DNA from 2 places in the Dokdonia sp. R86516 genome. Region 1 is predicted to be linked to the other one. Evidence: riboswitches for the same ligand, from Rfam matches in the RefSeq annotation. Region 1 holds a riboswitch; the other holds the start of a gene.
What was found. A riboswitch is a leader RNA that binds a small molecule or an ion and turns the genes downstream of it on or off. The one in region 1 is predicted to bind S-adenosylmethionine.
Positions count from the first base shown of each region.

Region 2: another riboswitch for S-adenosylmethionine. It lies ahead of SJY23_RS06955 (O-acetylhomoserine aminocarboxypropyltransferase/cysteine synthase family protein); the one in region 1 lies ahead of SJY23_RS12490 (Na+/H+ antiporter NhaC family protein).

Region 1 is NZ_CP138998.1:2,786,540-2,793,899, reverse strand. It holds gene SJY23_RS12500 (choice-of-anchor J domain-containing protein) at 1-1,647, opposite strand, end outside; gene SJY23_RS12495 (choice-of-anchor J domain-containing protein) at 1,812-2,393, opposite strand; SAM-I-IV-variant riboswitch at 2,821-2,917, shown strand; gene SJY23_RS12490 (Na+/H+ antiporter NhaC family protein) at 2,953-4,287, shown strand; gene SJY23_RS12485 (YceI family protein) at 4,400-5,248, opposite strand; gene SJY23_RS12480 (hypothetical protein) at 5,230-5,628, opposite strand; gene SJY23_RS12475 (YceI family protein) at 5,630-6,172, opposite strand; gene SJY23_RS12470 (DUF5777 family beta-barrel protein) at 6,196-7,092, opposite strand.
Region 2 is NZ_CP138998.1:1,527,060-1,534,419, reverse strand. It holds gene metH (methionine synthase) at 1-972, opposite strand, end outside; gene SJY23_RS06970 (homocysteine S-methyltransferase family protein) at 972-1,970, opposite strand; gene SJY23_RS06965 (aspartate kinase) at 1,973-3,061, opposite strand; gene SJY23_RS06960 (alpha/beta fold hydrolase) at 3,049-4,020, opposite strand; gene SJY23_RS06955 (O-acetylhomoserine aminocarboxypropyltransferase/cysteine synthase family protein) at 4,115-5,407, opposite strand; SAM riboswitch class I at 5,566-5,687, opposite strand; gene metK (methionine adenosyltransferase) at 6,098-7,351, shown strand.

The DNA.
Region 1 (7,360 bases):
ATATTCTATCTCCCAACTTTCTGGACTCTCTTGATTATTATTGTCTTGCCACTCTAGAGTTACAGAACCTTCTTCTGATTGATAAGCCGTTAGGCTTGTAGGAGTAACACAAGTAACCTCAGAATAATGAAAGTCATCAAAAAGGATCACTTGTCTTCTATTGCTTGGCCCTTGTTTAAAACCAATATACTTATCTGTAAGGGCATAATCTGAAAATGTCACTTCATATTTTGTGTAAGTATCTTCATTATCGGCAGCATTTGTTATAGTATGATACGGTGTGAAAGTAGTGTAATCATCCGGATCTGAAAGTGTACCTATGATCACCTCGTTTGGGGAAGCATACCCACTAGATATTGGTTGAAGCCAAAATGATATTTTTTTATAGTTATCAAGATCAGCTAGCCTAGGAGATACTAACACTATTCTATCAGATGGAGTATCACCAGTAGGGTAGTCAATATCATTAAAAATCCGCACACAATTAGACCCAGTATTTGCAGGGTATTCATTAGGCCCTACATCATCTACTAAGCTAATATTATTAAGACTATTGTCCCAATAGGGACTTCCGCTGCCAGTAGGGCGTATTGCTGTCCAACAATTTTCAAAACGTCCTTCTTCTTGTGTCTCAAAACTCTCAGAATAGCCTGTGAGATATCCTTCACATTTTGTCGTAAAATTATTGACAAAAGACCAATCACTCCAATCATTATTACACTTTGCGCGAACGTAAAAATCATAACTAGTATTTGATTGTAAGTCTTGTAAAGTCACACTCTCTGTAGATGATTGTACACGCTGACCAGTATCTAAGGAAAAGCCACTAGGACCATAAACAATTTCCCATAAGTTAGATGTAGAATTACTGTAACTATCCCAACTTATATCAACCTCATTAAACCGTTCGTGTAGAACTTTTGAGTAAAGTGGCTCCGTACACGAGGGAATATTTTCATATTTAAAATCATCAAGATAAAATTCAGTACCATAAAATTCATCACCATGCTGTATAGCAATATACGTGGCTTCAAAGTTTTCACTTAACTCATTTAAATATACTGTATGTTCTCTCCAAGGTGCTAAGGGTAAACCATTGCGTTTTACCTCACTCATTTGTTCTGGTGTAATAGTTTCAATGAGATCAAAAGTATCTGGATTACTAGGATCTGTCATGGTACCGATATGAAGACTAGATTCGTTAAAACCTGATGAATATCTTCTTTTTACAATCAAATTAAATCTAATTCGCTTACTATTATCTAAATCTAAAATAGGCTTAGATATTAAGTAAAAATCTGATGACGGGGCCGAAGAAGAGTCAATGCCATTATAGAAGTATACGAACTGATTTCCAGAAGAAGGCAGTATGGTCTCATTAAAAGACCCTCCCCATGACTGTTGATAGTTAACTTCAATACTTTCAGTTGTACGTATATCAGCAAAGGCATTATGATTATTAACGATTGTAGTCCAGCATGGGTTTATACCCGTTGCATGTTCAAAAGATTCTGTGTAGTTTGCTTCTATAGGGATGCATGCTGTCATTAAATGAATGGGATCAGACCACTCAGAAAAAAGTGCTTCTGTATCACATTTTGAGCGGATCTTAATCGAGTATTCTGTGCCTTCTATAAGATTATCCAAGGCAATTGAGGGTGAATATGTTAATAGCCGTTGCGTACTATTAGAAACATTAAGAATTTCGTATTCAAATTCCCATAATAATTCAGTGCCTGAACCAGACCAATTAATCTGAGCGCTATCGTCTGTAATATTTGATGCAGTAATATCAAAGGGGTTTACACAATCTACAGATTGGACATATTAAAATCATCTATAAATACCTGTTCACCACGACTTCTATAAGTTTGTTGCAATTTAAAAGCAATGTATTTATCTGTTCCACTATAATTATTGAGATAAACACTTCTTCTTTCCCATTCCCCGTAAGGAACATCTTCATAAATCGTACTGAGTTCTGTAAAAGATTCAGGCGTTTCTGGGTCAGATACAGTCCCTACGATTAGGTCACCTTCGTAGGCACTAATGTAAAACTCTAGTTTTTTGTCAGTTGACAGATCAGGTAATTGAGGTGATATTAAAATAATAGCATTAGCTGTTGGAGATGTATCAACTAAGTGAATAGAATATCCTGTTGTACCTCTAAAAACTTCATCAGATAAAGAATAATATGTAGAAGAAGAATTACTAGGGAATTCTTTAACAGTCCAACAATCACTTATCTCAGAAGTATCAAAATTATGTTCATAACCAACTGTAAATGTATCTGTACAATCGTTTACCGAACAGTCATCATTATCTAGTGAGTTAGAAAAAAATGTAATTGCTGAAAATAAAATGTAAAATTTACTTAGTAAATAAGAATTCATAAATGCTTGATAATAGATACTCTGCTATAGATGTAAAAGACTTAATTTCAAATATAACTAAAAGTATATTTTAAGCTCTGTATTATCAATCAATTACATATTTTAATGAAAAATTACGCTTTCGCGAAAGCGTAAAAAGAAAACCTTAAATCATATTGTAAATAACATGATCCACCTCTTAATGATTAAATCTATAACTTAATTTACAAAGTGATAAACAGTTAACTGAGTCAATAAAAAAACTACTCTTTATGTAATGTAATGAGGATAATGCCGTCAGAGTACAAACCGTTTAAACTGATATCCATAGTATAAATGACGATTCGTAAGAAATATGCTGTCATCTATTTGATTATGTAAGCATTAAAAAAATTAACTTTTTTTAAGCTAAAAGGTATGGTTTGTACACTAGTTTTACATCCTTAAAATTAATTATCAAGAATCTCACAAAGGAGATAGCAACCTGCAATAACGAGCAAGGTGCTAAATAGATAAGCCAATTAATTGGAAACAATGTTAACGCATACTTCTATCTAATTGCTATTATCTCCTTGCAAGAATGAAGAAGAACATGACACAGACTACACAAATTACCCCAAAATTTACAGCCCTAATTCCGCTTTTTGTATTTGTAATCACATTTTTAGGCGTTGGTATTTATCAAGATGATTTTTATGCTCTACCTGCACCTATGGCTGTTATTGCTGGAATTATCGTTGCTTTTATAATGTTTAGACAGACTATAAATGCTAAGATTGACATCCTCCTCAAAGGATGTGGTGACGATAAAATTTTAACCATGTGCCTCATTTATCTACTAGCTGGTGCATTTGCCGCAATAACTAATGCTACAGGTAGTGTAGATGCGATTGTAAACCTAGGTTTAGATTATATTGCGATACAATATATTTACGTAGGTATTTTTGTGATTGCTGGGTTTTTATCGGTTTCTACGGGAACATCTGTGGGAGCAATTGTAGCTTTAGCACCCATTGTTGTTGGTTTTGCAGATAAAAGTAGTGCAGACCTTGCCATACTTTGTGGAGCCTTACTAGGAGGTAGTATGTTTGGAGATAACCTCTCAGTAATTTCAGATACCACGATTGCTGCCACTCAATCTTTGGGAACAAAAATGAGTGATAAATTCAAGCAAAATATAAAGATTGCGGTTCCTGCTGCACTTATAACAATCGCTATCTTAATTTTTAAAGGATTAGATCTAACAACAGATGTTACAGAAACCGTTGTTTATGAATATGATGTAATAAAAATTGCTCCTTATGTCCTCGTCATTATTCTTTCTATTGTAGGTCTCAACGTTTTTGTTACGCTACTTGTAGGTGTACTTGCTGCAGCTTTACTAGGGATCGTTTATGGTGATTTTACCATCATAGAATCTACTAAAATTGCTTACACAGGTTTTACAAATATGACTGAAATTTTCTTGTTATCTCTGCTCACTGGAGGTCTTGCTGCGCTTGTGGCTAGTAATGGCGGTATTGAATTTATTCTAGTAAACATTAAAAAACTCATTAAGAGTAAAAAAACTGCGCAACTTGGTATTGCAGCGCTGGTAAGTACCATCAATATGGCAATTGCAAATAACACCGTTTCCATAATCGTCGCTGGACCTATCGCAAAGACCATTAATGATGAATATGAGTTAGATAATAAGAAAACGGCTTCTATTCTGGATATTTTCGCTTGTATCTTTCAGGGCTTATTACCTTATGGAGCGCAGGTTTTAATGATTTTGAGCTTCTCAGAAGGTAATATCAATTACCTGGATCTTGTAGCAAATACGTGGTATTTACTGTTGCTGTTTGTAGTTACAATCTTATACATCATCTTTAAGAGTGATACTAATAATCACGCTTTTGCGAAAGCTAACTAAGTAATATTAAAGCAAGAGGTAATTTTTAAAAGAAGATGGTGTTTAAATAAAATTCCAGCGAAAGCGAATAATGGTAAGCTAGATAATAGCATCATCTAGCTTGCCATATTTTTTATTGATTTGTCAATATTACAATTGTTACGTCAATATCTTCCCAAACTTTATTCTCATGATAATCACCACATACATTATCTAGCGCATCATAACCTAACTGCCAGTCAAAAATATTCATATCTGGAATACTTCCAGAAAGCACAAGACTATCCTCATTTACAACAATATCAAAAGTCTCTGTTGCTGTGATTCCATTCATTTCAAAAAGTATGGTGACCTCATTGTTATCATAACTAATTACATCTCCTATGATATCTGGTGTAAAGGCACTGAAAAATGTTCCTACATTAGTGGTTCTCTCTGACTCATTGCCCACATTAACAGAGCTTGTGTTTACAGTTACCTTAGCATTATCGAGTAAATCAATAGGTGCAATTGCGTTCTCGTTCAGTTCGTAGCTTATTTCATCAAAGGTACCACTCACTCCTGCCCTATTGTCGTAGTCTGGGTATTTATATGCTGTCCATTCTATTTGTATTCTAGCTGCAGGAACTTCTTCTTCATTTGCACTTAATAACGCTAAGAAAGTCTCGAAACTCTCACTCTCTTCTTGAGTAAGTTGGACAGCATCGGCTGGCGGCATTACAGTATTTGAAGTAGAAGATATACGACTTACCATCTGTACGATATTTGATTTAGTTTTTTCATACGTATCATAGCGGTTGTTACCTTCTATATGATATATATGGCAGGAAATACACTTATTATCAATGACTTGTTTTAATGTAGTTGTGTAATACTCTTGAGCCGCAGCATCATTTACAGGGTACTCAACATCTGCTTGCTCTGAGGTACAGCCGGTCATTACGAGTAGACCTAATACAATTATTAATTTATAAGCTGACATTTTGATAATATAATTTCATTAAACATCTCATCTAATCCACTGTAAACCCCCTTCACAGTTATTTCATTTCCTATGGTTAAGGACCCTTCCAGTTGAGCGTTTTCTATTTCACACTTTATTTGCTCATTAAGAATAACAATGGTTGTTTGTTCTCCTTTTTCTAATAATGAGACCTTACCGGTAACCTCGATAACTTGATTTAATAAGGTACGAGCAGCCTCTGTATCAGATTCCATCTTGTCAATTAAGGTGGTTGCCGTAACTTTCAAATCTGCATTTGAGGTAGTAACACTTTCTGCGGGCTTATTAAATGAATAGATCCCGTAAACAATAGCCCCTACAATGACTAAAAGCGCAACAATACTTATCTTTTTACCCATATTACTTATAATTTGCTACAAGATTAACATCAATGTCTGCTGCAATTTTGTCTTTTACAAGAGATGGTATTTCAATGTCATATGTTTCTAAAACAAGTTTAAAGTCGCTAGTTACCTTTAAGGTTTTGTCTTTCATTACTTCAATAGTCGCTTTAACAGACGTAGGTTGTTTTTTACCATGAAAAAGCATAGTGCCATTAATATTTACATCTTCATAAACTTGAGGAGAATTTAAATCAATATCCGTTTCAAAAGTTCCTTGAAATTTTGCAGATGGATACTTATCTGAGTGCACATATTTTTCATTAAAGTGCTCCTCCATCAAGGCTTTTTCAAATTTGAAAGATTTGAGTAATACATTAAAAGCTATTAACTTCTTCTCTATATTAAGAATGCTAGCTGCTTGATTACTTGTAGCCTCAATATTTTCTATAGGGGTTTTTGAGGAGAAAGAGATAGTGCCCGTTCTAGTAACTAGCTTTTCTTGTGCTTGAGTAAGGCTTGAAGCAAAGACTAGAAATAAAATTGCGATTGATTTGTACATGGTATAAGAGTTAAATTGATTTGTTATAATGAGAATTCTCGCAGTATGCTGAAACCGAAGTTAATATCACGATTGAAGAAATTACCGCTTTGATTGATAGCAAATTTCCCTGGGTGTAAAGCAAATGCATTTGTAAAAAACAATTGAAAAACATGGCCGCCTGTCTCTATATCAAGTCCTAAAGCGAGCGTATTCTTGCGAGCACTGTGCGCGTCAAAGGTAGGTAGCGTGTAATAATACTCCCCATTAATCGAAATAGATCTCGATATGAGATAACGACCACCTACAGCTATGGAATATATAGCGTTAGGATCTTCCTGAGTTTCAGTTAAGTTTCTGTAAACTAATGTAGGAGAAAGTTGAAGGGATAGTTTTTCTGAAAACTTGCGACTTATCAGTAATTGATTTACATATTCTAGTCTTCCTGAAAAGTTATTATTACGTGCCTCTGGAAAATACTCTCTAGTCTTAATATCTAAGCTCCCAAAATAGCTTAATGCAAAAGGAAATGACTTTGATCCAGATCTTTGTCTAAGAGCACTTACCTTAATACTATTTGAATAGGTTTTGTCTGGCTTATTTGATCTCGCCACACCCAGTTGAATATAGTCTGTAAGGCCATATTCTAGACTAAAGTGCATATTATTAATTTGATCAAGACCAAAGAAATTGTCAATACCTTTTATTTTTCCAAAAACGTGTGAGATTCTAAAGTGTAATTGACTTTTCTTTACACGTTCAGTAGATTGCCCGATAAGTAATCTAGTAGATTTAAATGAAGCGATAACTTCGTTATCTCCTTCTATAGTAAGGTCATCAAGTTCTGAGAATAAATCATCGATTTCTGTTTCTTGTGGTTCTTGAGATTGAATGCTTAGCGAGAATACTGCACTGAATAGTATTGACAAGAAAAATTTCATTAATAAGGTATAAGTTGGTTAGCTTAAGTTTGTTAAGACCTTTTTTAAGAGGTTTTACAAATTCAGCTCAAATTTAGAGTATAATCACAAATAATCTTAACAAATTTTAACTTTTAATCAGAGTAACAGAAAGTTACCCAATAATTACTCGCATTACTATATATGTCACAAAGGCACTTATAACGTGCCATGCTATGATGAGTTCTTAAATTTGTAAATCAGATTAAGCTTAAAGTCTTATCACAAACGTTTTATTTAGAATTTCACT
Region 2 (7,360 bases), 1.3 Mb from region 1:
CACATCTTCTGTTCGCCAGGCTTCGGTTTCTTTTTGTATAGATTCTTTTTGACCTACGGTCTCTGCAAATGTGAGTAGGCGCTCTGTTGCATCATCTCTTCTATTGAGTATTACATCTTCTACAAGCTCTAGTAAATCTGCTGGAATATCATCATACACCTCCAGCAAGGCGGGATTAACGATACCCATATTCATCCCTGCATCAATAGCGTGATACAAAAACACCGAGTGCATCGCCTCGCGCACGGCATTATTTCCTCTAAAACTAAAAGACACATTACTTACACCACCACTCACACTACAATGAGGTAAATTATTTTTTACCCATCGCGTGCTCTCTATAAAGTCTAATGCATTGCGTTTATGCTCATCCATACCCGTCGCCACAGGAAAAATATTAAGATCAAAAATGATATCTTCTGGCGGGAAGTTTACCTCATTAACTAAAATCTCGTAGCTGCGCTTTGCAATCTCAATGCGACGCTCATAGGTATCTGCCTGACCCACCTCATCAAAAGCCATTACAATCACAGCGGCACCATAACGTTTTATAGCCTTTGCTTGCTGTATAAAAATGGATGCTCCTTCTTTTAAAGAAATAGAGTTTACAACACATTTACCTTGTACTACCTGCAAGCCAGCTTCTATAATCTCCCATTTTGAACTATCTATCATAATGGGCACTCTCGCGATATCTGGCTCTGCAATCACAAGATTTAAAAAGGTAACCATTGCCTCCTTGCCATCTATGAGACCGTCATCCATATTAATATCGATGATCTGTGCGCCGTTTTCTACTTGATCTCTAGCGACAGAAAGTGCTTCTTCAAATTGTCGCTCTTTAATGAGTCTCAAAAACTTTCTTGACCCCGCAACATTAGTACGTTCTCCTACATTTATAAAATTACTTTCTGGAGTAATTACCAGAGGCTCAAGGCCAGAAAGTCGCATATATCTAGGAGTCACATTCATTATAGCTTACATTTTCTAGGGGTTACATTTGCTACTAGTTGAGCAATGGCTTTAATGTGTGCAGGTGTGGTGCCACAGCAGCCACCCACAATATTTACAAGGTTTTTATCTATGTATTTTTTAATCTGCGTTGCCATTTGCTCTGGTGTTTCATCATACTCCCCAAAGGCATTAGGCAATCCCGCATTAGGATGTGCAGAAACACCCACCTCTGTTTTACTTGCTATGGCTTCTAGATGTGGCTGCAGCTGACTAGCACCTAGCGCACAGTTAAAACCAACAGACAACAGCGGAATATGAGATACTGAAATTAAAAATGCCTCTGCCGTTTGCCCAGAAAGCGTTCTACCAGAGGCGTCTGTTATGGTGCCAGAAATCATTACTGGCGTGTCTATTGCTCGCTCCTCTTTTACCTGATCTATCGCAAAGAGCGCAGCCTTTGCATTGAGCGTGTCAAACACAGTTTCTACCAGCAGCAAATCCACACCACCGTCTAGCAAGGCTTCTACTTGCTGCTTATAAGCAACTCTAAGTTCTTCAAAACTTACCGCACGATACCCCGGGTCATTTACATCTGGCGACATACTCGCCGTCTTGTTTGTAGGGCCTATGCTTCCTGCTACAAATCGTGGTTTGTGAGGTTCTTTTGCGGTTATGGATTGAGCGACATTTTTGGCAATTTTCGCGGAAGCGTAATTCAAATCATACACATACTCCTCCATCTCATAATCTGCCATTGCGATGGTGGTACTCGAGAAGGTATTAGTCTCCACAATATCTGCTCCCGCATTAAAATACTTGCGGTGCACCTCTGCAATTGCGGCAGGCTGCGTGAGTGACAGTAAATCATTATTACCTTTTACAGACCGATGAAAATCTTTAAAGCGCTCTCCTCTAAAATCTTCTTCACTAAAATTATATGCCTGTAGCATCGTACCCATCGCCCCATCTAGCACGAGGATACGCTCCTTTAGTGCCTTTGTAATTGCCGTGCTCATAACTAATTAAGGCTTGTCGTGATTTTTAAAATATCACTCAGCACTCCTCTTGCTGTCACTGCCTTTCCTGCGCCAGCTCCTTGTATCACCAGCGGGTGATCACCGTAGGAGTCTGTATAAATTTCAAAAACAGCATCCGCACCTTGAGTTTGTCCCAGCGCTGTGTGCTTAGACTCTTGGACTAGTTTTACTTCAAGCTGTTGTGTTTTTAAATCTAACTCACCTACGTGTCTCAACACTTCATTTGCTCCTAGTTGGGATTTACTTTTCTCAAAAATGGCATCAAGGGTTTTTACGCTTTCGCGAAACTGAGGTAAGGTAGTGGTACCATTTAAAGCTTTAGGCACTAGTGATTGTACTTTTACATCGTCAAACTCTTTTGTGAGTCCTACCTCTCTCCCTAAAATCAAGAGCTTGCGTGCCACATCTTTACCAGATAGATCTTCTCTAGCATCGGGCTCAGTGAGTCCCAACGCATCTGCCTCAAGTAATATGTCTGAAAAACTCTTATCCTCTGCCGAAAAGGTGTTAAACAAATAACTAAGAGAGCCAGAAAATATGCCTCGTACCTTATGTATTTCTTCACCACTATCGTATAAACTTTTTATAGTCTCAATGATAGGCAATCCTGCTCCTACATTTGTTTCATATAAGAACTTCTTGTTGTGCTGTTTTAAAGATGTACGCAGGGTTTTATAAAAATCATACGAGCGTGTGTTTGCAATTTTATTTGCCGTTACGATATGAAATCCATTTTCAACGAGAGATACATAGTTTTCTACAAACTGCGGACTCGCAGTGACATCTACCGCGATAAACGAGCTTTCAACATCGTGATTTGACTCTTGTTGTTGTTTTAATTTTTTCGCGTAAGCGTAAATATCATCAAGTGTGTATGGATGTGCCTGGTTCTCAAAATCTGCACTCCAGCTGCCTGTCGTCTCATTTTGAAATAATGCCAGTGTAGAGTTTGCAATACAAAAAATATTAAGTTGCTTACTAGAAGACTTTTTATTAAAATCTGTAATCTGTGTGATGAGCGTGCTCCCCACATTACCTATACCAAAAATGGCGATGTTTATTTGTGACATAATTGTGTTGAAAAAATGGGTTTTACAAAGCTTGATAACTGCTCATATTCTATTAAAAAGGCATCGTGACCGTGTATGGATTTAATCTCATCATAGGTAGATGAGACACCCATCTCTTGTAATTGCAAGTGGGTCTCATACATCTCATCTGCTAGAAAAAGTCCGTCTGTATCTATAGCTACTTGATGCACGGTACCGGTAAAGTCACACAGGGACTCTTTAAAATCTTTGCTTCCTTGTGTAATATCTGCACTAAGCAATAACTGATTCATAAGCCTATATGCCGATAGCGAAAAACGTTCTGAGAGCTTTATGCCGTGGTGATTAAGCCAGCTTTGTGTATTATATAATTGCTCATCGCGCTTACTGCGATTAAACTTCTCTTTAAAAGAAGCTGGTGTGCGATAAAAGGTCATTGCGTGCATACGCGCATCTGCTACGGGCTGGCTAGAATGGGTAAGCAAGCTGTCTTGTATATGACATTGTGCTATCACCCAGTCTGTCGCTTTCCAGTCTGTCGCAATGGGTATTAAATGTTTTATAAGTTTTGGCTGTTGGCTTGCGAGCTCCCAGGCTATCTGCCCTCCTAAGGAACCACCTACAACGGCAAAAAGTGATGTTATGTTAAGATGCTGTAGCACCTCCCCGTGTATGCGTGCGATGTCATAATTTGTAAACTCTTTATACGCTGTAATGCGCTGCGTGCTTGCGTGGCCATTACCTGGTATATCTATAGATAGTATGGTGTAGCAACCTGTATCTATAGCTTTTTCTTTACCTATCAAATCACTCCACCAGCCTTTGTCTCCAGTTATGGTAGAGTTACCCGTGAGCGCGTGATTAACCAGTACTACAGGAGCTGTACCTAGTACCTGACCCGCCAGCTGGTATGACACTTCGAGATCACAATGATAACCAGAATGTGTGGTAAAAGATGATATGGATACGATGTTAAGCATAAATATTGCAGTTTAAGATGGGGCGAAAGGCTACTTATTGTAAAAAAGCTCCAACTAGCTCTGGCAAAAAAGCTAGCTGGAGCATCACAATTAATTACACTAAAACAGTTTTATCTACGCGCGCAAAAGCCGCTACGAGATCTTCTTTAAGATCTTCTATATTTTCAAGACCAACAGAAAGACGTACGAGATCTTTAGTTACTCCAGTTGCCTCTTGCTCTTGGTCTGAGAGTTGCTGGTGTGTGGTGCTCGCTGGGTGTATAATGAGTGATTTACTATCACCTATATTTGCGAGTAGTGAGAAAAGCTTAGTCTCGTTTGCAATAGTTTTTGCACTTTCAAAACCACCTTTTATACCAAAGGTGACAATCCCACTCTGCCCCTTAGGCAAGTATTGCTTTACAAGATCATTGTACTTACTTGACTCAAGACCTGGATAATTTACCCACGCCACCTCATCACGAGTTTCTAGCCACTGCGCAAGTGCAAGTGCATTTTGCGAGTGCTTTTGCAATCTAATTTCTAGTGTTTCTAGCCCTTGTAATATTTGGAATGCATTAAATGGGCTCAATGCCGCACCGTGATCTCTCAATCCTTCTATGCGCACCTTTGCAATAAAGGCTGCCTCTGCAAGTGCATCGTGGTATACTAAGCCGTGGTAACCTGCAGATGGCTCTGTAAACTCAGGAAATTTACCATTACTCCAATCAAATTTTCCTGCATCTATAATCACTCCGCCTAGTGCGGTACCATTACCGTTTATGTATTTTGTAAGTGAGTGAATCACGATATCTGCCCCGTGCTCTATTGGGTTAAGAAGCGCTGGAGTTGCCACCGTGTTATCTACAATGAAAGGGACTTTGTGCGCTTTCGCGAAAGCGGAAATACCTTTTAAATCTAATACATCCAGTTTAGGATTGCCTAGTGACTCCACAAAGAAGGCACGGGTATTTTCTTGTGCTGCGTTTTTAAAATTTTCTGGATCTGAAGGATCTACAAAAGTGGTTGTAATCCCAAAACGAGGAAGCGTCACACTTAGTAAATTATACGTTCCTCCATAGAGACTACTTGAGGCTACTACGTGGTCCCCTTGCTTTAAGAGTGTAAGTAGCGTGGTGTTAATTGCCGCAGTACCAGAGGCTGTTACAACAGCTGCTAGCCCTCCTTCTATCTCTGTGAGGCGCTTCTCTAGCACATCATTTGTAGGGTTATTAAGGCGTGTGTAGATAAAACCTGGCTCAGAGAGGTTAAAAAGGTTTGCTGCGTGGTCTGCATCATTAAAAACGTAGGCAGTGCTCTGGTAAATAGGCACGGCTCTTGTTCCTCCGTTTGCTGCATAATCGTGTCCTGCGTGCAACGCTTTGGTTGCTAATTTTTGTGTACTCATTTTTCTTTTTTTTGAGTTTAATAGATTCCCTCTCACCTTGTGTGAAAGGATTAAAAACAAAAGCCAAACGTCTCTTAAACCTTTTTACAGGCTCTCAAGATTTTTAAGAAAAATATTATAAGAAAAAACATAAGCACGTACCTGAGCGGTACTGCTCGATGTTATCTATCCTCAAGATTCGGTAATGAGCGACTCTTGGGTAGAATGTAGCACCTTCTTTCTAAGTGAAAGGGTTGCTAAGGCTTCATAGGGTCATTCCCTCAGCCTTTCTTGATAACATTTCAATAAGTTGTTGAACTTTGTGAGCACAAATATTGTAAAAACAATTTTACAAAAACAAACTTTTTAGAATAATTTTCTAAATAAAGTTATGTTAAATTCAATTAAACAAAAATTAAACTATATTCAATCTATATATAAAACTATTTTTCTAATCTCTCCATAAAAGCAGAAAATAGGTCTTAGAAAATTTTCACAAAAAAATAACATTACCCTACCAGATTGGTAGGGTAATAGATTATTTATATCATTAAAGTTTCTTTACTTTTGTCCCCATAATAACGAGGACAGATTTGACTGCTTGCAACCTCAAAAAAAAATGGCTAAAATCAAACACAAGACTTTAACATTTCTTGTGTTATGTTTCTACCCAGCACTCGTCAAATCTACTTCTTGACAAAAAATTAAAAAATGGCTTATTTATTTACCTCAGAATCTGTTTCTGAAGGACACCCTGATAAAATTGCAGATCAGATTTCTGACGCACTTATCGATAACTTTCTTGCTTTTGACACGCAGTCTAAAGTTGCTTGCGAGACCCTAGTTACAACTGGGCAGGTAGTTCTTGCAGGAGAAGTAAAGTCTAATGCATACCTAGATGTTCAAAAAATTGCCCGTGAGACTATTAATAAAATAGGATACACAAAGGGTGAGTATATGTTTGACGGTAACTCTTGTGGTGTACTGTCTGCCATACACGAGCAGTCTGATGATATAAATCGTGGTGTAGACCGCGAGAGCAAAGAAGAGCAAGGTGCAGGAGACCAAGGTATGATGTTTGGCTATGCGACTAAGGAAACTGAAAACTATATGCCACTAGCTCTCGAGCTATCACATAGATTACTCATTGAACTAGGTAAACTACGCCGTGAGGATGATGAGATTACTTACCTACGTCCAGATGCCAAAGCACAAGTTACTATTGAGTATAGTGATGATAATGTGCCGCAACGCATTGAAGCGATTGTGGTGTCTACACAACACGACGACTTTGATGAAGATGAAGCAATGCTAGGTCGCATACGTGGTGACATAAAAGATATTCTTATACCTCGCGTAGTAGGAATGCTACCAGAAAATATCGCTGCGCTCTTTAATGATGATATTAAGTATCACATCAACCCAACGGGCAAGTTTGTGATAGGTGGACCTCACGGAGACACAGGTCTTACAGGTCGTAAAATTATAGTAGATACGTACGGTGGTAAAGGAGCTCACGGTGGTGGTGCTTTTTCTGGAAAAGACCCATCAAAGGTAGACCGCTCTGCAGCTTATGCAACGCGTCACATAGCAAAAAACCTAGTAGCTGCCGGAGTAGCAGATGAGATACTTGTACAAGTATCTTATGCAATAGGTGTTGTTGAGCCTATGGGAATCTTTGTAGATACCTACGGCTCATCAAATGTGTCGCTATCTGATGGTGAGATTGCTCAAAAGGTAACCGAACTTTTTGATATGAGACCAGCTGCAATAGAAAGCAGATTAAAACTGCGCTCTCCTATATACAGCGAGACTGCAGCATATGGACATATGGGACGTACAAACGAAGTGGTAACAAAAACTTTTGAAAGCTTTGACGGTAAGAAAAAGGAAGTTGAAGTAGAACTCTTTACTTGGGAAAAACTTGATTATGTTGAGAAAGTAAAAGAAGCTTTTAATCTATAGTCTATCGGT